3 regions of the Duganella dendranthematis genome follow, and region 2 is predicted to be linked to each of the others. Evidence: riboswitches for the same ligand, from Rfam matches in the RefSeq annotation. Region 2 holds a riboswitch; each other region holds the start of a gene.
What was found. Region 2 has a riboswitch for cobalamin ahead of HH213_RS17010 (TonB-dependent receptor). Riboswitches for the same ligand answer to the same signal wherever they lie in the genome.

Region 1 (7,572 bases), 1.5 Mb from region 2:
AGCTGCCGTCATGGATGGCGAACGTCACCCGGCTGCCGTTGGGCAGCAGGCTTTCGATTTCTTCCGGCACCTTGCCATGGACGAGTCCCAGCACCGCCGCGCGCGCCGCAGCGGCAGAACAGGCGCCGGTGGTGAAACCGGTACGGGTGCCACGTTCGGCAGCCGTTTTTTCCTTCATGGCGTGGCCTTCTGGCGTGCTTCGGCCAGCGACAGCAGCGCGTGCAGCGTTGCCACCACCAGCGTGGAGCCACCTTTGCGGCCACGGATGACGATCCACGGCACGTCGGTCAGTTCGGCCATCAGGTCTTTGGATTCGGCGGCGGAGACGAAGCCCACCGGCATGCCGACCACCAGCGCGGGCTTCACGCCTTCTTCGCGGATCAGGCGTACCACTTCGATCAAAGCGGTAGGGGCGTTGCCGATGCCGATGATGGCGTTGTCCAGCAGGCCGAGACGGTGCGCCTTGCGCATCGCCTGCACGGCGCGCGTGGTGTCTTCGGCCTTGGCGGTTTCGATGACATCCGGGTCGCTGATGAACTGGTGGGGCTTCATGTCGAAGTGGCCGAGGCGCGGTTGCGACAGGCCGGAGCAGATCATTTCAACGTCGGCAACGACTGGTGTGCCGCCTTTTAGCATAGCCTGGACGCCAGCTTCCACTGCGTCTGCATGGAAGTCGGTCAGGCCGTTGAAATCGAAATCGGCGTTGGCGTGGATCATGCGCCGCACGATGGGCCATTGACCTTCGGTGTACGTGTGCGGGCCGACTTCGGCGTCGATGATGGCGAAGCTGTCGTGCTCAATAACCTGGCCGGCGCGCGTTAGCTGCTCGGTGACGGTGTTCACGGTGCTCATGCTGGATGGCTTTCAGGCTTGGCGTGTGGGTGATCGTGGCCATGATCATGGTCATGTGCATGGTCATGATGCGCATGATCGTGGTCGTGGTCATGCGCGTGGTCGCCGTGTGCATGGGCGTGATCCTCGTGTGCGTGCTCCTGGCCTGACGCGTGGTCATGCGGTGCATGATCGTGCGTATGCGCGTGCGAGTGGCCGTGACCCAGGTCATGGGCGATGACGCGGTAGGTACAACCATCGCAAGGCAGGCGGCTATCCGGCACGCCGGCGCGCAGATCTTCCACTCGCTGGTCCATCAACTCAAAGATCTCTTTCTCAAAGCCGAAATGCTCACTGCAAGCAAAGCGCACCTGCGGATACTGCCCGCGCAGATGTTCCACCTGACGGTGAATGCGCTGCATCAGCGTGCCGGTGTACAGGTAATACGGCAGCACCACAATCTGGCGCATACCCAGCAGCACGTGGCGCTGCACCACCTTCTCCAGGCGCGGCCAGGTAATGCCGGTGAACGCCAGGTCAACCAGTTCATGATCGCCTTCTTCCAGCAACCAGCGCGCCATCTTGGCCATTTCGCCATTGGCGCCACGGTCGGACGAGCCACGGCCCAGCACCACCACGCCGGTGGTGGTTGGATCCGGCATGTCCAGCGCGTTCATGGCCTTGCGCAGACGGCGCTTGAGGATCGCCAGGATCGGATCGCACGCGGTCAGGTGCGGCGCCAGCAGAATCTCGGTTTGCGGGCAAGCCAGGCGCGCCTGCTCGATCGCTTCCGGAATCTCCATCTTCACGTGACCGGCCGCGTTCAGGATCAGCGGCACCACCAGCACGCGGCGCGAACTGCGCGCGGCGCTCAGCAAGGCGGCATTCATCTCCGGCGGCGCAAACTCGATGAAGCACAACTCAATGCGCCAATCCGGACGCCGCGCGCGCCACTGCTCCGTGAATTCACGAATCTCCTGGTTACCGGAGTCCTCGCGGGAACCGTGGCCGACAATCAGGATCGTGTCCTTGGAAACTTGGTTCATGCGCTCGCCTTTCTGAAACGATGGGTAAATGTAGGGTCATACAACTTGGAGCGCGCCAGGGTTTCCCAGTGCAGCGCGCCCAGCGTCGGACTGGCGACGATCATCGCCTGGCTCGCAATGCCGGCCTCCCGGCACTTCTGTTTGATATCGGCCAGCGTGCCGCGGACGATTTTTTGTTCGCCAGGCCAGCTGGCCTTGTGCACCACCAGCATCGGCGCATCCTCGGCCCAGCCGGCGGCGCGCAATGCGGTTTCCACCTTGTGCATCAGAGTGATCGACAGGAAGATACAGATGGTGGTGCGGTGCGCTGCCAGGCTGGCGAGGTCTTCGCCCTCCGGCATCGGCGTGCGACCTTCCACGCGGGTGAGGATGACGGTTTGCGTCACTTCGGGCAGCGTCATGGATTCGCCGGCGGCGGCCATCGACGCCATCGCCGACGATACGCCCGGCACCACCGACCATTCGATGCCGGCGTCGGTCAGTGGACGCGCCAGTTCGATCAGCGCGCCGTACAGCGCCGGGTCGCCGGTCTGCAAGCGCACCACGGTGGCGTGCCGGCTGGCCTGATCGATCAACCATGCGGTCATGTCTTCCAGCGTCATGTCCTTGGAGTCGCGGATGGCGCAGCCGGGCGGTGCGTACAGCGTGACGGCGTGGTCGACGAGCGATCCTGCAAACAGCACCGCGCCAGCCTGCGACAGCAGCTTCTGACCTTTGACGGTGATGAGTTCCGGGTCGCCGGGACCGGCGCCGACGAACCAGATTTTTCCAAGGGTGGTCATGCAGTGATTACTCCTGATTGTTTGAGTGCGCGCAGCGTGCTTAAGGTATCGAGCAGGGCGTCGACGCTGCGGGGCGCCGGGCCTGGCGGCAGCACGCCGAGGGCCACCAGTTCCGCGTGCAGCGCCAGTGCGGCCGGTGGACGCTGGCCGGCCGCTTGCAGCACGTCGGTCTGCGCGGCTAGTTGCTGCGCGGGGCCGGAGGCGATGCAGCGGCCGGCCGCCATCACGTGGATGTCGTCGGCCCAGCGCAGCGCGAAGTCGATGTCGTGGGTGGACAGCAGGATGGTGACGCCGCGTGCGGCCAGACGGTCCAGCAGTGCTGTCAATTCGGTTTGCATGGGGGCGTCGAGGCCTGCCATCGGCTCGTCCAGCAGCAGCACGTCGGGTTCCATCGCCAGCACGCCGGCGATGCAGACGCGTTTTTTCTGGCCGAAACTCAGTTGGTGGACGGCGCGGCGCGCGTGGCTGCGCAGGCCTACCGCATCCAGTGCGGTGGCGACGCGGTGGCGCACTTCGTACTCGTGGAGGCCAAGATTGAGCGGGCCAAAAGAGACGTCTTCTTCCACCAGCGCGGAGAACAGCTGGCGGTCCGGGTTCTGGAACACCAGGCCGACGCGGGTGCGCAGCGCGGTCAGGCCTTTGCGGCTGTAGTCGAACGGTTGGCCTCTCTGGCGCAGCGTGCCAGCGGTGGGACGCAGCAGGCCGTTCAGATGTTGCAGCACGGTGGTCTTGCCGGCGCCATTGGTGCCCAGCAGGGCGTAGCGGCGGCCTCGGTGCAGCGTCAGCGTGCAGTCGTCCAGGCCCGCGCTGCCGTCGGGGTAAACGTGGCTGACGGCTCGCAGTTCCAGCAGCGGCGCGCTCACAGGCGGTCTCCCAAGGCGATGGCCAGCATCAGCGCGCCAGCCAACACGGAAAAGGTAATTTGGCGGCCAGCTTGCGGATAGGCAGCGGGCAGGAAGCGCAACGTGCCTTGGTAGACGCGGGCATCCGCGGCAGTTTGCAGGGCGGCGGCGCGTTGCCATACCTGAATCGCCATCTGGCCGGCCAGCAGCCCGGTGGAGCGCCAGGCCTGGCGCCAGTTGCGATAGCCGAGACGCGCGGTTTGCGCGGTGATGCTTTCGTCCCACGCCTGGCGCATGACGAACAGCATGCGGTAGCACAGGACCATCAGATCGAGCAGCAGTTCCGGTGTGCGCAGCTTGCGCAGCAGCGCGAGCAGGTCAGGCAATGGAGTGGTCAGCACGAGGCCGAGCATGGCGGCCAGCATGGCGAACGAGCGCAGCGCCAAATGCTCGATGGTCGGCAGCATGGTGGTCGTGAGGTTCCAATGGCCGTTAGCGTCCGGGCCAAACAGCATTGTCAGGCAGGACAGCAGCAGGAAGCCGAGCGGCGGCAGCGCGACCGCGATGTAGCTGCGCAGCTGCACGCGCGCGCCGAGCAGCGCGGCCAGCACCAGCATGGCCGTCAGCACGGCGAATGCGACCGGACTGCGCGCCAGCCACGCCGCGACAAAGCCCGCCAGCGCAAACAGCGCCTTGGCCGCAGGCGCCACATCGCGCCAGCGGCTGGCGTAAGCCGACGATTCAATCAGCACGTTGATCCTGCGCCGATGCGGCCTTCGAAACGCGTTCGCGGGCGACGGAGAGGCCGAGCCAGAAGCCGATCACGCCCGCGCCGATGGCAGCTTGCAGCGCGAACAGCAGCGACGCGATTTCATCACTGGCCGGTTCGAATACCGGCGCAAACCACGGCTTGTAGCCCGGTGCGATATCGCCGATGGCGCGCTGCGCGCGGTCGTCCGCACCGGCAAACAGCGCCGGCGCTTCCCCGCCCGGATTGGCCGGCGGCGCGCTTACCAGCCACAAAGGCAGCACCGTTAGCGCCACGATGGCCAGCCATACCAGCACCGTACGGGCCTTCATGCGCCCCCTTCCGGGCGCCCAGCATCATCACCGGCAGCGAACGCAGTTCGTGCGCGTTGAAACGCACCATGGCGTTCACCACCAGCACCGTCAGCAAACCTTCGCTGATGGCGATCGGCACCTGCGTCAACGCAAAGATGCCGGCAAATTTGAAGAACGACACGCTAAACCCGCCCACCGCCGCCGGAAACGCCAGCGCCAGTTGTACCGACGTGGTCACATACGTCGCCAGATCGCCCAGGCTGGCCGCCATGAACACCGCCACCGAGCGTGAAAAGCCCATCGCCGCCACCGCGCGCAGCACGCCGTACGACACGAACGGCCCCACAATCGCCATCGAAAACACATTGGCGCCGAGTGTGGTCAGGCCGCCGTGCGCCATCAACAGCGCCTGGAACAACAGCACCACAAAGCCTACCGGCACCATCGCCACCGGGCCAAACAGCGCCGCGCCGAGGCCCACCCCGGTCGGATGCGAACAGCTGCCCGTCACCGACGGCAGCTTGAGCGCGGACAGCAGAAACGCGAACGCCGCCGCCACGCCAAGCAGCATGCGGCGTTCGGGATGCGCCTGCAGGTCGCGGCCGATGGCGCGCAGGCCCCAGGCCAGAAAAGGTAAGGAAACGGCTGCCCAGCCGAGCGCGTGCGCTGGCGGCAAAAAGCCTTCCATGATGTGCATTCGAAACCTCCCGTCGAATGGGCTGGATGGACACCAAGGCGGGAGCAGAGAGGACGGTCGACGAGGGGCGTGGGACAGGCGGCCGGGGTCGACAGCGGCTTCCCGTGACCCCGGGGAATGGTGCTGGACTTTTTGGGCCGGTATTCTGGCTCGCCTTCATCCTTCTCCGTGTCTTCCCGCGTGTGACGGCAGTGACGTGTAGACGGAGTCGTCTGGCTTACAGCAGCGGGGGCTGCACCGGATTTACACCGGTTTCCCGTTTAACGCCTTTACAACAAATGGCGCACCCAAGGGTCGCATCTTACACTAGCCGCCGGACGCGTGCCAAGCTAAACCCAAACCGCCCCGCAGCCGGTATCATTCATCCTGAATCGTCAAAAAGGGAATGTATGGCAGCGCTGGGGAAAGTCTATTTGATCGGAGCAGGGCCGGGAGCGGATGACCTGATCACCGTGCGCGGTGCGCGTCTGCTGGCGCAGGCCGACGTGGTGCTGTACGACGCACTGGTCACGCCTGAAATGCTGGCCCTGTGTGCGCAGGCCACGCTGATTTCGGTCGGCAAGCGCTCCGGCCAGCGCTCGACCGCGCAAACGCTGATCAACCAGCAACTGGTGGAATGCGCGCGGCAATATCAACTGGTGGTGCGTCTCAAGGGCGGTGACCCGATGCTGTTCGGGCGCGCCGACGAAGAGTTGCGCGCGCTGGAAGCGGAAGGCATCGAAGTCGAAATCGTGCCCGGCATCACCACCGCGCTGGCCGCCGCCGCCGTCACCAAACAGCCGCTGACCCGCCGCGGCGTGGCCCGCAGCGTCGCCTTCTTCACCTCCAGCACCGCACCGGACGAGCCGGACCATCCCGCGCTGCCGGAAACCGATACTCTGGTGCAATACATGGGTGGCCGGGAAGCAGCCGCGACCGCCGCGCGTCTGCTGGCCGAGGGCCGCCGGCCCGATCTACCGGTGGTGGTGGTGGAAAATTGCAGCCGCGCTGACCAGCGCATCCTGCGCCTGACGCTGGACGGTCTGGCCAACGGGCTGGATGCCGCGCAGGGTCCGGTGCTGGTGATGATCGGCGAAGCGCTGCAGCAACGTTCGCATCAGGCAAGTTGAAACGGCGCAAGAGAATACTGGTATTATGTACAGTGTTAGCCTGCGCACGCACGAACCAGCGCGCGCCCGGCGCAAGTAATCAAACCCGGCTATAGTGACGGGTTGACTCTAAAGGCCAAAAATCCCATGGAACAGATCCGCATCCGCGGCGCACGCACGCACAACCTGAAAAACATCAATCTTGACCTGCCTCGCAACAAGCTGATTGTGATTACCGGCTTGTCCGGTTCCGGCAAATCCTCGCTGGCGTTCGACACGCTGTACGCCGAGGGCCAGCGCCGCTATGTGGAATCGCTGTCGGCCTACGCCCGCCAGTTCCTGCAACTGATGGAAAAGCCGGATGTGGACCTGATCGAGGGCCTGTCGCCGGCGATCTCGATCGAGCAGAAGGCCACCTCGCATAACCCGCGTTCGACGGTCGGCACCGTGACCGAGATCCACGATTATCTGCGTCTGCTGTACGCGCGCGTCGGCACGCCTTATTGCATCAACCACCCGGACCAGGCGCTGGCCGCGCAAACCGTGTCGCAGATGGTCGACGCGGTGCTGGCCCTGCCGGCCGACACCAAGTTGATGATCCTGGCGCCGGTGGTGGCCAACCGCAAGGGCGAGCACTCCGACCTGTTTGAAGCGATGCAGGCGCAGGGCTTCGTGCGCTTCCGCGTGCAGAGCGGCACCCACGACGCCAAGATCTACGAAGTGGACGACCTGCCGAAGCTGAAGAAAACCGAAAAGCACACCATCGACGTGGTGATCGACCGCGTCAAGGTCAGCCCGGACATCAAGCAGCGCCTGGCCGAGAGCTTCGAGACCGCGCTGCGCCTGGCCGACGGCCGCGCCGTGGCCTTCGAAATGGACAGCGGCGCCACCCACGTCTACTCCAACAAGTTCGCCTGCAATATCTGCGGCTACTCGCTGCAGGAGCTGGAGCCGCGCCTGTTCTCGTTCAATAACCCGATGGGCGCCTGCCCGGAGTGCGACGGCCTCGGTCACATCGAGTTCTTCGATCCGAAGCGCATCGTCGCCTTCCCTAACCTGTCGCTGGCTTCCGGCGCCGTCAAAGGGTGGGACCGCCGCAACCAGTTCTACTTCGCGATGCTGTCCAATCTGGCGGCGTTCTACGACTTCGACCTGGATGTGCCGTTTGAAAAACTGCCGAAAGCGGCGCAGGAAGCAGTGCTGAACGGCTCCGGCAAAACCTCG
Region 2 (7,572 bases):
ACAGGCGCAGCTGTCCAACCTGACGCTGCTGGAAAACAGCTTCGAAGAACTGGCCCACGGCCAGGCCAAGGCCGCGCTGCCGCAGTTCGACTTCATCACGCTGCACGGCATCTACAGCTGGGTGACAGCGGAGAACCGCCGGCACATCGTCGACTTCATCGGCCGCTACCTGAAGCCGGGCGGCGTGGTCTACCTGAGCTACAACGCCATGCCGGGCTGGGCGCCGGCCTTGCCCTTGCAGCGGCTGCTGGTGGAATATGCCGACGCCTTCCCCAACCGCAGCGATGTGCAGATCAAGGGCGCGACCGAATTTGTCGGCCAGCTGGAGGCCGTCAAAGCCGGCTACCTGAGCGCCAATCCCGGACTCAAAGTCCGGCTGGACAGCCTGAAAACCGCCAGCCCGCACTATCTGGTGCACGAGTATCTGCACAAGCACTGGCAGCCGCTGTTTCATGCCGACGTCGCGCGCGACCTGGCGGACGCCAAGATGACGTTTGCCGGCCCGGCCGACCTGGCCTACGCCTATCCGATGGTGTTCCTTAACGACGAGCAGCGGCAGCTGATCGAGCGCCTGCCCCATCCGGAAATGCGCGAAACGCTGAAGGACTACCTGCTCAACACCAGCTTCCGCAAGGACGTCTTCGTGCGCGGCGCCCAGCACATCGGCGCGCGCCGCCAGAGCGAACTGCTGGCGCAAGTTGGCCTGGCGCTGACCGTGCCGCGCCCCGCCGCATCGGCCAAGATGAAATTGACGCTCGGCGAAGTGAATGGCCACGAGGCGCTATACAACGTCGTATTCGACACGCTGGCGCAACGCCCGCATACGCTGGCCGAACTCCAGCAATTGCCGGCGCTGGCGGGACAGAATATCCACGCGCTGGCGCAGGTGGCGGCCTTGCTATCGGCCTCCAACCAGGCGGTGTTTTACTTCCCTGTGCCGGACAGCGCCGATCACACCGCCGCCGCGCGCCTGAACGCCGCGCTGGCGGCGCAGACCCGATATGGCGACGAACACCAGGCGTTATGCGCGCCCTTGCTCAGCAATGGCATCGCGGCCAACTTCCTGGAACGGTTGTTCCTGGCGGCGATTCATCAGCAGGCCGAATTGACGCCGGAAAGCCTGGCGGGGGTGGCCTGGCAGATCATGGCGCCGAGCGGACGGCGCTTGCAAAAAGATGGCGTCACGCTGCAATCGGAGCAGGAAAATCTGGCGCTTCTGGAGATCCACGCCAAAGGCTTCCTCACGATCGGCCTGCCGCTGTGGCGCACGCTGCAAGTGCTGTGAAGCGAGGTCGCGTTGGCCTGTGCCTGATCTTCATATCGGCCCGCGCCTCCGGCAACCAGGGCCTCCTCGACTGGATCGCCGCGTTGCCGGACTTCTCGCTATTCCGCTGACGGCCGCGCGCCGCGCGTCCACGCGAAGGCATAAAGCGCCAGGGTCAGTGTCACCATGCCGACGCCCAGTAGTTCCAGCCCGTCCTCGGCCACTTGGCAGCGGACGCAGACCTTCGACATCAACAACTGCAAGCCGCTGACGGTGCACAGCACGATAATCGGCCAGCCGATGCGGTGGCGGAATTGCTGTATCGCCTGCTGGCCGGCGGTGACCGAGATGCGCGCGGTGGCGTAACCATCCAGCGCATCGGTGAACGCCATCCCCAGCACAAACGCGCCGGCCACCTGCAATGCGCTCCAGCTGCCGCCACCCAACTGGGTGGCGGCGTAACCCCAGGCCAGCGACTGCAGGATACTCTCCACGCCTAGCGCAAACAGCATGCCGATGCCGAACGCGGTCAACGGCCGCACCGCCGTCAATGGCGCCAGCAACCGCGCGCCGATGGAATTGACGCTGCGCGCCTGCATGGGCCGCAGCAAGGTGCGCGCATTCAGCGCCGCCAGCGCCAATAATAAAATCCCCGGCAGCCATTCCAGCCAGTCCATCGCATGCAGAAAACTGGAATCCGGCTGTAGCCAGACTGATGCCAGATCGGCCAGCGCCACGATCAGCAGCACGGTCAGGCCGTGGCCCAGCGCGAACAGACCGCCCATCCACGGCGCGCTGGCCGGCTGCGCGCGCATGGTCAAACCGTCGATGGCGGCCAGGTGATCGGGCGCCAGGCCATGGCGCAAACCAAGCAGCAAGGCCAGTTCGATTGTCGGAAGTGCTTCGTTCATATACAATCCTTAATGCAAGTTAGTTGCGTTAATTATAGAGCTGATCCGGTCCTGGCGCTTGGATGCCATGACAACGGCAAGGGCATTCGGGTAGAATTCGGCTTCATACGTGAATGGTGCCCTGCATGCTTGTCAGCTGCGGGGTGAAACGGGAAGCCGGTGACGCGCACGATTTGCATCGTGCGCCAGTCCGGCGCAGCCCCCGCTGCTGTAAGCCTGACGACGTTGACCGAACGCCACTGCGCATCGCGCGGGAAGGCAAGGACAGCGAAGGATGAAGGCCAGCCAGAAGACCGGCCAGTCACGATTAATGCGCCAGGCCCGGGGTGTGGCTTTGCCTGTTAGATGTTCGTCGCTCTCCGTATGCATCACTGCCATCGCACGCTTTGCCGCGTGTGTGTTGGTGCGCGCCTGCGTCTGCGCGACGGATTCCGCCAACCATTCATCATAGAGATGTTGTCATGACCGATTCCAGGCACTCCGCCAGTACGACCACCATTGCCGTTATTGTTTCCCTGCTGTGCGCCGCCGGCGCCTTTGCCCAACAGGCCGACGAGATGCAGACCGTCACCGTGCAGGGCACGTCCACCAGTCCCGCACTGGGACTGGCGCGCCAGAGCGGCACCGCCAGCCGCCTCAATCTGACGGCGCAGGAACTGCCGGCGAGCGTCGACATCCTCAGCGCCGACACCATGCAGGCGCGTGGCGACCTGCTGGTGAAGGATGCGGTCACCCGCAGCACCGGCCTGACCGACATCAGCTCACCCGGCAATGGCGTGGCCTATTCGGCGCGCGGCTTCACTGGCAACGGCTCAATCGCCTTGCTGGAAAACGGCCAGCGCCCGCAAGTCGGTTCCGGCACCGCCACGTATCCGGCCGACCCATGGGGTTATGACCACATCGAAGTGCTGCGCGGTCCGGGATCGGTGGTGTACGGCAGCGGCACCACCGGCGCCACCATCAACGCGGTGCGCAAGGCGCCTAGCCGTACCAGTTCATTTGAAGCGATGGCCGGCATCGGCGGCGGCGAAGCGGTACGCGCCGGCGTCGGCGGCACCGGCGCGCTGGGCGAACATGGCGCCTTCCGCATCGACGCGTATGCGGACCACAGCGACGGCTTTATCGACCGTGGCGACTCGCGTCACGGCAAGCTGCTGACCAGCGTGCATTACGCGCTGACGCCCGATCTCGACCTGGATATGCAGCTCGACCATCTGGAGCAAAAGCCGCAGCGCTACTTCGGCACGCCGCTGGTGAATGGTGGCTTGTCGCGCGCGCTGCGCGACCAGAACTACGATGTCAGCGACGCCGATATCCACTTCGTTGACGACAAGGCGCAGGCGCGCCTGACCTGGCGCTATTCGCCGGCGCTCACCATCAGCAACGAGCTGGCCTACATGAAGGCGCGCCGCAACTGGCGCAATGCCGAGTACTATCACTACGACGCCAGCGCCAATGTGGTCGAGCGCAGCGACTATATCGCCATCCATCACGATCAGGAACAGACCGGCAACCGCCTGGAAGCGCGCTGGAACAACGGCGCCAATCGCGTGGCGGCCGGCTGGGAAGCGGCCGTGATCAACTTCCTGCATACGAATAACTCGCCGTACGGCGGCTCGTCCACCGTGGCGCCGACCGGCTTCGATCCCGGCGTATTCGATAGCCCGGACCCGCTGCTGCCGAACTTCTCGACCCACACCGTCACCACCGCCTTCTATGTGGAAGACGCCTACAGCATCAACGATAGCCTGCTGTTGCTGGCCGGCCTGCGCCATGACCGTTACAAGGTTGATCGCGTCAGCCTGCTGGGCGCGGCCGGCTTCAGCTCGACGCTGCAAGCGAACGCCGCGCGCCTCGGCCTGACGTGGAAGCTGGCGGCTGACACCTCGCTGTACGGCCAGGTGAGCACCGGCAGCGATCCGGTCACCAGTTTGCTGTCGCTCAATCTGGCCAATAGCCGCTACAAGCTGACATCCGCGCGCCAGGTGGAGGCGGGCGTCAAGCAATCGCTGGCCGGCGGCAAGGCCGAATGGACGGCGGCGCTGTACCACATCAGCAAGGACGACATCATCACGCGCGATCCGACCAACCCGGCGCTGTCGGTGCAGGGTGGTTCGCAGACTTCGCGCGGCGCGGAAGTCACGGCCAGCGTCGCGCTGGCGCAGGCCTGGCGTCTGGAAGCAAATGCTGCTTACACTGATGCGCAGTTTGACCAGCTGCTTGAAGGCGGCAACCAGTCGCGCGCCGGCAATCGACCGTCCGACGTGCCGAAGGTGTCGGCCAACTTGTGGCTTAACTACCGCTATCGCGGTTGGCGCGCATCGGCCGGCGTGCGCTATGTCGGCGAACGTTTCATCGACAACGCCAACAGCCAGACAATACCTGCCTACACGACGTTCGATGGGTCGCTGGGCTGGAACTACAGCCGCAATGTGCTGGTGCAGCTTAACCTGCGCAACCTGACCGACAAGCTGTATGCCAGCACCTCGTACAGCGACAGCCAGTATCTGCTGGGCGATCGCCGCCATGCCGAGTTGACCGTGCAGTGGCGCTACTGATCATGGGCTCCTGGAAGCGTCAGCTGCACCTGTGGCACCGCTGGCTGGGCATCGTGCTTGGCTTGCTGGTGCTGCTATGGTTCGGTTCCGGCATCGTCATGATGTATGTGCCGTATCCGTCGCTGACGGAGCAGGAACGCATGGCGTGGCTGCCGACTATCGATGCGCGCCAGGTGCGGTTGAACGCGTGGGATGCGTGGCACGCCGCCGCGCATCCCAATCGCGCCGATGCCGCCGCGCCGGAGGCGTTGCCGGCCGAAGTGCGCATGACCACCGTCGCCGGCCGTCCGGCCTACCACTTCAAGGCCGACGGCCATTGGCTATCCGTCTGGGCCGATACCGGCCAGCCGGTGCAGGTCACGCCGGCACTGGCGATGGCCAGCGCGCGCAACGCCGCACCCGGCGCGCAAGCACTGTCGGCGGAGCTGATCGACATCGACCAATGGAGTTTCGGCAGCCTGCAACATCACCGCCCGCTGTACCGCGTCCAAGCAGACGACGCGGCGGGCAGCCTGCTGTACATCTCCAGCCGCACCGGTGAACTGGTGCGCGACACCACGCGCAGCGAACGCGCCTGGAACTGGGCCGGATCGGTGATCCACTGGATCTACTTCACGCCCTTGCGCACGCACGGCCAGCCCTGGCGACAGGTGGTGATGTGGACTTCGGGCGCGGCGCTGTTGCTGGTGATGCTCGGCATGGCGCTGGGCATTCAGCGCCTGCGCCTGCGCCGCCGTTACGCCGGCGGCCGGCGCTCGCCATATCGCGGCTGGCAAGCATGGCACCACTGGCTGGGCCTGAGCGTAGGCGCGTTGATGATGACATGGCTGTTCAGCGGCTGGCTGTCGGTCACACCGTTCGACTGGCTGTCATCGCCGGGCATCACGGCGCAGGACCGGCTCGCATTCGCCGGCGGCCCGCTGACCCGCGACGACCTGTCAATCTCAATAGCCTACACGGTGCGGAAGCATCCCGGCGCAATGGAACTGACATGGCTGCGTGTTGATGGCCAGCTTTATCTGAGCACGCTGGGGCGCACGCAGCGGCGCCTGCTGGACGCACATACCGGCGCGCCAGCAGGCCCGATCCCACAAGCGCGCCTGCTGCACGCCATCCAGGCCATGCGTCCCGGCGCGCAACTGCAATCCGTGGAAACGCTGACCAGCGAAGACAGCTACCACTACAGCCACCACAACACCGCTGTGCTGCCGGTATTACGCGGGCGCTTCGCGCTGGCCGACGACACCACGTTCTACATCGACCCCGCCCAAGGCCAACTGGTTGGCTATTCCGACCGCAACAGCCAATGGAACCGCTGGCTGTTCAACGGCCTGCATCAACTGGACTTCGCCGCCGTCTTGCGCGCGCGGCCGCTATGGGACGTGCTGGTCATCATACTGTGCCTGCTCGGCGGGACGGCAACGCTGGCCGGCATGGTGCTGGGCTGGCGGCGCTTGCGCAGGCGCTAGGGTTAGGCGTGGCAGCGCGACTGGCTGGCCGGTGCTTTCCACTTTGGCAGCGATAACGCAAAATGCTCGGTCAACCCCTGCGAGATGGCGATGCTGGCGGCCTCGGTGCGGCTGCTGGCATTGAGCTTGACCATAATGGATTTGACGTGAAACTTCACCGTTTCGGCGGCGATATCCAGCTGGCGTCCGATCGACTTGTTGCACAGGCCTTGGGCCAGCAGCTGCATCACATCGTCCTCGCGGGTGGTCAGCGTGTTACGGCCCGGCAAATGGGCCTGCCGCGCCAGCTCGCTGCACAGGAAGAAATCGCCGCGCGCTACGCTCTTGACGCCGGCAATAAAGTCCTCGACCGAGGCGGTGTTCAGGATCACGCCATGGATCCCATGGCGGAACGCGCATTCGATGGCGTGGTTGCGCGCGCTAGCCACCACCACCAGCACGCGCGCCCCGGCATAGGTCTGCGCGCCGGTGGCGAGGTGTTGCGATAGCGTGGGAACGGCGGCGCCGTCCACCACCAGCACCTGCACCGGTTGCGGTGTGCCCCCGGTGTCGACCTGGACGATGTCGCCAGCCTGCTGGAGCGCCGCGCAGGCGCCGGCCTGCAACAGCGGTTCGCGGATCTGGACGGCGACATGGATGAGCGACTTGGCTGCGCTGATGTTCATTGCAATTTCCTGGCTATTAATGAAGGCATGCCGCTATCATCGCCAGTCAGCGCTACCGCGTCGAGTTAGCGCTTGTTGTAAGTTGTGAGCCGCCGGTTTCCGGCAGGTGCACGGTGGCGATCAGCGCCGCCACGCTGGTGGCGGCGATGCACCAGGCCGGCGCCATCGGGTCGCCGGTGCGGGCGATCAGCCAGGTGACGACAAACTGTGCGCTGCCGCCAAACAGCGACACCCCGACCGAATAGATCAGCGCCAGCGCCGAGGCGCGCTGGGCGGCCGGGAACAGCTCGCAAATGGTGGTCAGCACGGCGCCGGCGGTGAGCGCGGTCAAAAACGCCAGCGTGGCCGAGATGAGTTGCAGCGCCATCGCGTGCGGGTGGGCGATCAGCCAGCTGAACATCGGCAGGCAGACCAGCGCCGTGAGCAGGCGCGGCCAGAACATCAGCGGCCAGCGGCCATAGCGGTCGGCCAGATGGCCGCCCAGCAGCGCGCCGACCAGCATGGTGAGACCGGTGGTGATGGCGGCTTGCAGGGCGTCCGCCGGCGGCAGGTGCAGCACGGTGGCGCCGTAGGTGGTCATGTAGCTGCCGATGTAGGTCGACACGGTGCCGCCGGCGATGACCAGGATGCCCAGCACCACATGCTGGCTGCACCACGGCAACCGCACGGCGTGAGCGGTGGGGGCGCTGGCGGCGCCGGCCTGGC
Region 3 (7,572 bases), 460 kb from region 2:
GCAAGCACCACGGTGGTGACGAACAGCGCGAAGGCGATCAGCGCCTGCGCCACTTCCGGCCCCATCACGCTGCGGCCGACGAAGCCCACGCTCAGCGCGGCGCCGAGAATGGTCAGGATGGCGATGCCGGACACCGGCGAATTCGACGAGCCGATCAAGCCCGCCATATAGCCGCAGACAGCGGCGGCGAAGATACCGGCGATCAGGATATAACCGACGCCCACCGCCACCAGCGGCACGGCCAGCGACATCAGCGGGCCGCCTTGCAGGAAGCTGGCCAGCAGCCAGCCAGCCGGCACCAGCGCGATCAGCGTCACCAGGCCGACGACGAAGATCGGCATATCCATTTCAGTGCGGTCCAGCACGGCGCCTTCGAGCTTGGCTTTGCGTGCGGTGTCCATGGCCGATTTCAGGCCGCCCAGGATAGGCTTGGCCAGGCCGGCCAGTGTGATGATGGCGGCAATGCCGATCACGCCGGCGCCGATCATGCGCACTTCCTTGGACCACACGCCCAGCGCGTGGCCGGCGGCATCAACGCCAGCGGCGGCCGGCGTCAGAGATGTCATCAGCGGCACTAGCACGCCCCAGGCGATGATGGTGCCGACGCCCATGGCGACACCGACCGTGATGCCCATCAGGTGGCCGGCGCCGATCAGCGCCAGCGAACTCGATGCACCGATGCCGGTGGCGCCGGCGCCGGTGCGGAAGTAGATCGACACTTCGGCCGCCAGCAACTTGGCGGCGGCGCCGGCGGCAAACAGCGCCGACGTCAGCGCGCCCCAGATCACGGCGCGCAGGCCAGCTTTGCCTTCAGCGGCGCCGGCACGCGAGGCCATGCCGACTTTCAGCACCTCGGCGGCGGCCACGCCTTCCGGATACGGCAGGTTCGATTGCGACACCAGCGCGCGGCGCAGCGGCACCGTGTACATCACGCCCAGCACGCCGCCGATGGCGCAGGCGCCAAAGGTCGGCCAGAACGGCACGTGAGCCCACCAGCCGATCATCAACAGGCCGGGCAGCACGAAAATCACCGACGCCAGCGTGCCGGCGGCCGAGGCGATGGTCTGCACGATGTTGTTTTCCTGGATGGTGGCATCCTTGAATGCGCTCAGCAGGGCCATCGAGATCACGGCGGCCGGGATCGAGGTGGCGAAGGTCAGGCCGACCTTCAGACCCAGGTAGACCTGGGCTGCGGTAAATACCAGCGTAATCAGAATGCCCAGAATAATGCCGCGAAGGGTGATTTCCTTCGGGTTGGACGGTGCAGCTATGCTCATCTTCAGCACTCCGGAGTTGTTGTTTGTATAATTTTGAAAGTAAGGCGCCCCATGATAAACGAATACCGGGCTGGTTAGCAGGTAAAATAGCAGGTTGTCAGAACGTTTTTGAAGGTCAGAGCATGTCGATACAATGGTACCCAGGGCATATGAACGCCGCCAAAAAGAAGGCGGCGGAACAGATGGAAAACACCGATCTGGTGATCGAAGTGGTCGACGCGCGCCTGCCCGAAGCCAGCACCAATCCGATGGTGGAGGAGCTGCGCAAGTTCCGCCAGCGTCCGTGCCTGAAGATCCTCAACAAGATCGACCTCGCCGATCCGGCCGCCACGGCGGCCTGGGTGGCGTACTACAACGCCCAGGAAGGCGTGACCGCGTATGCGATGACCACCAAGAAGCCGGCCGACGTGGCGCGCATTCCGGACTTGGCCAAGCAGCTGGCGCCGCATCGCGGCGTGCCGACCAAGCCGCTGCGCATCATGATCATGGGGATCCCCAACGTCGGCAAGTCGACGTTGATGAACGCGCTGCTGAAAAAACGCGTGGCCAAGGTGGGCGACGAGCCGGCCGTGACCAAGCAGCAGCAGAAGCTGTACCTGGACAAGAACACGGTGCTGGTCGATACGCCCGGCATGCTGTGGCCGAAGATCGCGCTGCCAAGCGATGGCCTGATGCTGGCAGCCAGCCACGCGATCGGCTCGAATGCGCTGATTGAAGAAGAAGTGGCGGAGTTCCTGGCCGGCGAGCTGCTGCTGCACTATCCGGAACTGCTGGTGGCGCGCTATGGCTTTAAAGACATCGAAACGTTTGACGCGATCGGCGTGGTGGAAGGCGTCGGCATGAAGCGCGGCTTCCGGCAGAAGGGCGGCGACCTGGATTACGAGAAGGCGTCGCACACCTTCCTGGGCGACTACCGCAGCGGCATCCTGGGCCGCATCTCGCTGGAGACGCCGGAGACGCGCCGCGTGCGGCTGGAGCAGCACGACGCTGAAATGGCAGCGAAGGCCGCCGAAAAAGCCGCCATCGCCGCCGAAAAAGCCAAAGCCGCCGCCAACGGCAAGCGCGGTACGTAATTAGCACCCAACCCGCAGGGCAGAGCAGGGGTCTGACCCCGTACGGGGTCAGACCCCGCGTCGGTTCGGGGTGCGGTGCAGAAATTTACGCCGCAGCCTGGCCGAAGCGGAAACTGCTCACGGCCAGGCCGCCCATAAACGCATCCTCGTGATACGGCATGGCGGCGGCTTCCTGCTCCGCCGCGCCCAGCACCACCATCAACGGTAGCAGATGCTCTTCACGCGGATGCGCCATGCGCGCAGCCGGCGCTTGTTCCCACTGCATCAACTGCGCCGCCCGCTCCTGCGGCGGCAGCGCCATGGTCTGCTGTAGCCACGCGTCAAACGCGTGCGAAGCGGACGCCCCGGCCGCATTGAACGCGCGCAGATTGTGAAAACTCAGCCCGCTGCCGATAATCAGCACACCCTGGTCGCGCAACGGCGCCAGCAAGCGGCCGATCTCCAGATGCTCCTTCGGATCGAGGCCATAGCGCAGCGACAGCTGCACCACCGGCACATCGGCGTTCGGATAAATCGGATACAGCGCGCTGAAGGTGCCGTGGTCGAAACCACGCTGGTCATCCAGCACCGCCGTGTGGCCGCCCGCTTCGAGCAGCTCCTTGACCTGCGCCGCCAGCTCCGGCGATCCCGGCGCGGCGTACTGCACTTCATAGGTATGCGGCGGAAAACCGCCGTAGTCGTAAATCATCGGCGGCTTGGGCGAGGACGACAGCATGAAATCGCGGCCCTCCCAGTGCGCGGTAATCACCAGCAGCGCTTTCGGCGTGACGCCGATCTGGCGCGGAATATCGCGCAGCGACTCATCCAGTTTGGCGTAAAGATGGCCAACCTGGTCCATCATGAAGGGCCATGGGCCGCCGCCGTGGGACAGGAAATAAGTAGGGAGTGTCATAGGAGTTCCTTTCATCCTTCACTATAAGTACGGCGGCCTCCCGTATCAATGGGGTAAATATAGATGGATCGTATCGAAATCCTGAATGATCGATGGCGCGCCTTGTCAGGCGTATAATGCCGGCTTCTGGTGCCCGCCTTGCGCAAGCAGGTGAGGTTAAACGGGAAACACAAAGCCGCTGTCGCCCTTCGAGCGCCGGCCAAGGTGTGCTGCCCCCGCAACGGTAACGCCGGCGTCATCGCCGTGCCAGCCCGGATATCGGCCAGATCAGGGGGAGGTCGCAGCGCGGCTTCCGTACACTTCCAGCTTGCGGGGACGCAGGCGGATGTCTCTTTTGAAAATGATAAACCATGAACGCCTCCGTACTTCGCCCGCGCCTGCTGGCCGCCGCTGTTTCCCTGTGCTTCGCCGTACCCTTCGCCGCCCAGGCTGACGATGCCGGCGCCGGCGCCGGCCTGACGTCGGTTGTCGTCACCGGCGCCCGTTTCGACGCCGAACCGTCGCTGGCGCCGATCGGCGCCACCATCATCAGCGCCGACGAGATCCGCCGCGCCGGCTCCAGCGACGTCAACGCGGCGATCCGCAAGATCGGCGGCGTGTACGGCCGCCAGAGCCTGGACGGCAGCCCGGATTACGGCCTCGATCTGCGCGGCTTCGGCACCAACAGCAGCCAGAACATGGTGATCGTGGTGGACGGCGTGCGCCTGTCGGAAAATGAATTGAGCAACGCCATTCTGTCGACCATCCCGATCGACACCGTGGAGCGCATCGAAATCCTGCGCGGCGGCGCCAGCGTGTTGTACGGCGACGGCGCCACGGCCGGCGTGATCAACATCGTCACCAAGCGTCCGGGCCAGTACAGCAGCCGTGGCAGCGTGTTCCTCGAAGGCGGCCAGTTCCACGCGGGCGAGGCGCGCATCTCCGCCGCCCAGGCCTGGAACGGCTTCGCCGCCGACGCTACACTGGACCACCAGCGCAGCGACAACTACCGCGACAACAATGAATTCAAGCAGACCAACTTTAGCGGCGGCGCGCAGTGGTACGCCAATGAATTCGACCGCATCGGTTTCCGCTACGAAGGCGCGCGCCAGGACATGCGCTTTGCCGGTTCGCTGACCGAAGCGCAATTTAAGACCAATCCGCGTCAGACCAACACCCCGGACGACAACGGCTCGCTCGACAGCGACCGCCTGACCGTGTCCGGCCAATACCGCCTGTTCGGCCATGATGTCGCCGCCGATCTGTCGTACCGCAAGAAGACCGTGGAATCGACCTATGTATTCGGCGGCTTCCCGTCGACCACCACCTACGACAGCAAGCAGCTGCAATTCTCGCCGCGCGTGCGCAAGCTGGGTGCGATCAACGGCATGGTCAATGAACTGGTGGCCGGCGTCGATTTCATCAAATGGGAACGCACCACGGAGTCCGGCTACTCGGCCGCTGACGCCAACCAGAAATCCAAGGCGATCTACCTGCGCGACGAACTGCGCTTCGATCCAGTACACGAAGGTCGCATCTCGGCCGGTGTGCGCCGCGAAATCTTCGACAAGGACTTCGTCGACCCGCTGGCCTTCGCCGGCTACAACGTGGTGCAGGGCCTGAACGCGTGGGAGCTGCAAGCCAGCTACATGCCGGTATCGAACCTGACCGTGTACGGCAAACTGGGACAGAGCTACCGCGTCGCCAACTCGGACGAAAATGCCTACACGCCGGTGTTCAACAAGCCGCTGGCGGCGCAACAGTCGCATGATGCGGAAGTCGGCGCCAGCTACGCCAACGCCACGCAGAAAGTCACTGCGCGCGTGTTCCGCAACAACCTGACCAACGAGATCTTCTACGATCCGACATTGAACGGCTTTGGCGCCAACACCAACCTGGATCCGACCCGTCGCCAGGGCTTCGAGCTGGATGCTGAGCAGCGCATCGCCGCCGCCTGGACCGTCAATGGCCACTATCAGCACGTGCAGGCCAAGTTCCGCGAAGGCGCCAACAACGGCCGCGAAATGGTGCTGGTACCGAAGAACGTGCTGACCGCGCGCCTGAGCTGGACCCCAGGCAGCGGCCAGACCGCCGATGTCGGCGCGCAGTGGGTGGACAAGCAGCGCTACGGTTCGGACTTCGACAACAGCTGCTCGGGCGAGATGCCGTCGTTCACCACGCTGGACGCCCGCTATGCGCGCAAGTTCGGCCAGTGGGAGTGGGCGGTGTCGGGCCAGAACCTGGCGGACAAGCATTACTTCTCGCAGGCGTTCAGCTGCAAGGGCGGGATTTATCCAGCCGATGGCCGCCAGTTGAAACTGTCGGCCCGCTATGAGTTTTAAAACCCGGTTCTAAGCAGGGCTTAAGGCTGGCTTAATACCCCGGCCAAAGCCTTGGAAAAGTGGTAATCTCCCCGCGTTTGCCACTTATTTCACACTTGAAGGATAGTTATGCGTCTGCTCAATTTGCTGCGTCCACTGATTGCCACCGTCGCCTTTATGGCCGCTGCCGCCGGCGCATCCGCCGCCGACTTCAAGGATGGCCTGGATTACAACTCGGTCAACGGCCCGGCGCCGGACACCGGCAAGAAAGTTGAAGTGCTGGAGTTCTTCATGTACCACTGCCCGCACTGCAACGCGCTGGACCCGGACCTGGCAGCGTGGGTCAAGAAGAACAGCGACAAGATCGTGTTCCGCCGCATGCACATGGGCGACGATCCGCAGGCCAAGGCGTTCTACACGCTGGAGTCGATGAACCTGCTGGGCAACGGCATGCATGAGAAAATCCTGCGCGCCATCCACGTCGACCACAACCGCCTCAACACCGATCAGGCTTTGCTGGACTTCGTGGTCAAGAACGGCGTGGACAAGGCCAAGTACCTGGAGACCTTCAACTCCTTCGGCGTGCAGACGAAACTGAAACGCGGCCAGCAAGTGGCAAATCAGTATAAACTCGATAGTGTGCCGGCAGTGGTCATCGACGGCCGTTACACCACCTCGCCAGCCGTGGCAGGCCATGGCCTGACCTCGGCGGCGGCCGCACATACGGCGATGTTTGCGGTGATGGATAGCCTGGTGGCGAAGTCGCTGCAGGAACGCGCCGGCAAAAAGTAATCAAGGAAGGACGGGTAGGGCAATGAAATTTCCACGCAACGATCGTGAAGAGGCCGAGCAGCAGGTCATGAAGATTTACAAGGAATCTTCGCCCGCGCTGGAGACCTTGTTTGAATGGTCCTACATCAACCACGTGGCGTGGAGTCTGGTGATTGTGTTCCTGGGCGTGATCCTGTGGATGGGCGTGGCCCTGGTGAACGCCGAGAACCAGCGCAATGCGCTGATCACCAAGCAGTGCCGCGACCCGATCTTCAAGACCGAGCTGGATAAAAAGTGCCTGCGCAGCGTGCAGTCGCGCGATCACTGGTGGGAACATCTGACGTATGCGATGTCCCACCTCAGCCCTGAGAAGTAAATGAAGCCGGTGCTCCTGGTGACCGGCAGCAGCCGTGGCATCGGCGCCGCGACCGCACTGTTGGCCAGCCGGCGCGGTTATGCGGTATGCATCAACTACGTCAGCAACGCTGATGCCGCCGAGCGCCTGCGCGCGCAGATCGTGGCGGAGGGCGGCGAGGCCATCGCGGTGCAGGCCGATGTCGGTATCGAGGCCGATGTGCTGCGGCTGTTCGCCACCACTGACACGCAACTGGGTCCGCTGACGGCGCTGGTCAACAACGCCGGCGTGCTGGAACAGCAGGGCAAGCTGGCCGATATGTCGGCCGAGCGCCTGCAGCGCGTTTTGAATACCAATGTCCTGAGCTACTTCCTGTGCAGCCGCGAGGCGGTGCGGCGCATGTCCACCGCGCGCGGCGGACAGGGCGGCGGCATCGTCAACGTCTCGTCCGGCGCGTCGCGCCATGGCGGTGGCAATGTGTACGTCGACTACGCCGCGTCCAAAGGCGCGGTGGATGTGCTGACGCTCGGCTTGTCCAAGGAAGTCGGCCCGGAAGGCATCCGCGTCAACTGCGTGCGGCCGGGGATTATCTACACCGAGATCCACGCCAGCGGCGGCGATGCGGACCGCGTCGACAAGCTGGCCTCCAGCGTGCCGCTGGGACGCGGCGGCCAGCCGGAAGAAATCGCCGAAACCATCCTGTGGCTGCTCAGCGAACAGTCCTCCTACGTCAGCGGCGCCATCGTCGACGCGGCCGGCGCGCGCTAGCGATCTTCAATCACAGCTTGAAAGTGCTTCAAGCGCTGGCCGCATTCCCCGGCCGCGCGTGCGCGTGCAGAATGGTGCATCCCCTCTACGAAAGGAAGCACCATGAAAGCTCTGATCTTTGCCAGCCTGCTGGCAG

Region 1: another riboswitch for cobalamin. It lies ahead of HH213_RS10000 (energy-coupling factor ABC transporter permease); the one in region 2 lies ahead of HH213_RS17010 (TonB-dependent receptor).
Region 3: another riboswitch for cobalamin. It lies ahead of HH213_RS19155 (TonB-dependent receptor); the one in region 2 lies ahead of HH213_RS17010 (TonB-dependent receptor).

Annotation. Positions count from the first base shown of each region.
Region 1 is NZ_CP051684.1:2,176,486-2,184,057, forward strand. Features, by position in the region: gene HH213_RS09965 (cobalt-precorrin-5B (C(1))-methyltransferase) at 1-178, opposite strand, end outside; gene HH213_RS09970 (precorrin-8X methylmutase) at 175-852, opposite strand; gene HH213_RS09975 (sirohydrochlorin chelatase) at 849-1,877, opposite strand; gene cobM (precorrin-4 C(11)-methyltransferase) at 1,874-2,659, opposite strand; gene HH213_RS09985 (energy-coupling factor ABC transporter ATP-binding protein) at 2,656-3,522, opposite strand; gene cbiQ (cobalt ECF transporter T component CbiQ) at 3,519-4,253, opposite strand; gene HH213_RS09995 (energy-coupling factor ABC transporter substrate-binding protein) at 4,243-4,581, opposite strand; partial or broken gene HH213_RS10000 (energy-coupling factor ABC transporter permease) at 4,670-5,260, opposite strand; cobalamin riboswitch at 5,379-5,566, opposite strand; gene cobA (uroporphyrinogen-III C-methyltransferase) at 5,650-6,369, shown strand; gene uvrA (excinuclease ABC subunit UvrA) at 6,496-7,572, shown strand, end outside.
Region 2 is NZ_CP051684.1:3,722,993-3,730,564, forward strand. Features, by position in the region: gene HH213_RS17000 (class I SAM-dependent methyltransferase) at 1-1,285, shown strand, start outside; gene HH213_RS17005 (HoxN/HupN/NixA family nickel/cobalt transporter) at 1,384-2,175, opposite strand; cobalamin riboswitch at 2,273-2,491, shown strand; gene HH213_RS17010 (TonB-dependent receptor) at 2,637-4,733, shown strand; gene HH213_RS17015 (PepSY-associated transmembrane domain-containing protein) at 4,736-6,202, shown strand; gene HH213_RS17020 (response regulator transcription factor) at 6,205-6,867, opposite strand; gene HH213_RS17025 (MFS transporter) at 6,920-7,572, opposite strand, start outside.
Region 3 is NZ_CP051684.1:4,181,714-4,189,285, forward strand. Features, by position in the region: gene HH213_RS19140 (OPT family oligopeptide transporter) at 1-1,277, opposite strand, end outside; gene ylqF (ribosome biogenesis GTPase YlqF) at 1,427-2,350, shown strand; gene HH213_RS19150 (DODA-type extradiol aromatic ring-opening family dioxygenase) at 2,436-3,242, opposite strand; cobalamin riboswitch at 3,353-3,523, shown strand; gene HH213_RS19155 (TonB-dependent receptor) at 3,593-5,563, shown strand; gene HH213_RS19160 (thiol:disulfide interchange protein DsbA/DsbL) at 5,672-6,334, shown strand; gene HH213_RS19165 (hypothetical protein) at 6,357-6,689, shown strand; gene HH213_RS19170 (SDR family oxidoreductase) at 6,690-7,436, shown strand; gene HH213_RS19175 (ester cyclase) at 7,539-7,572, shown strand, end outside.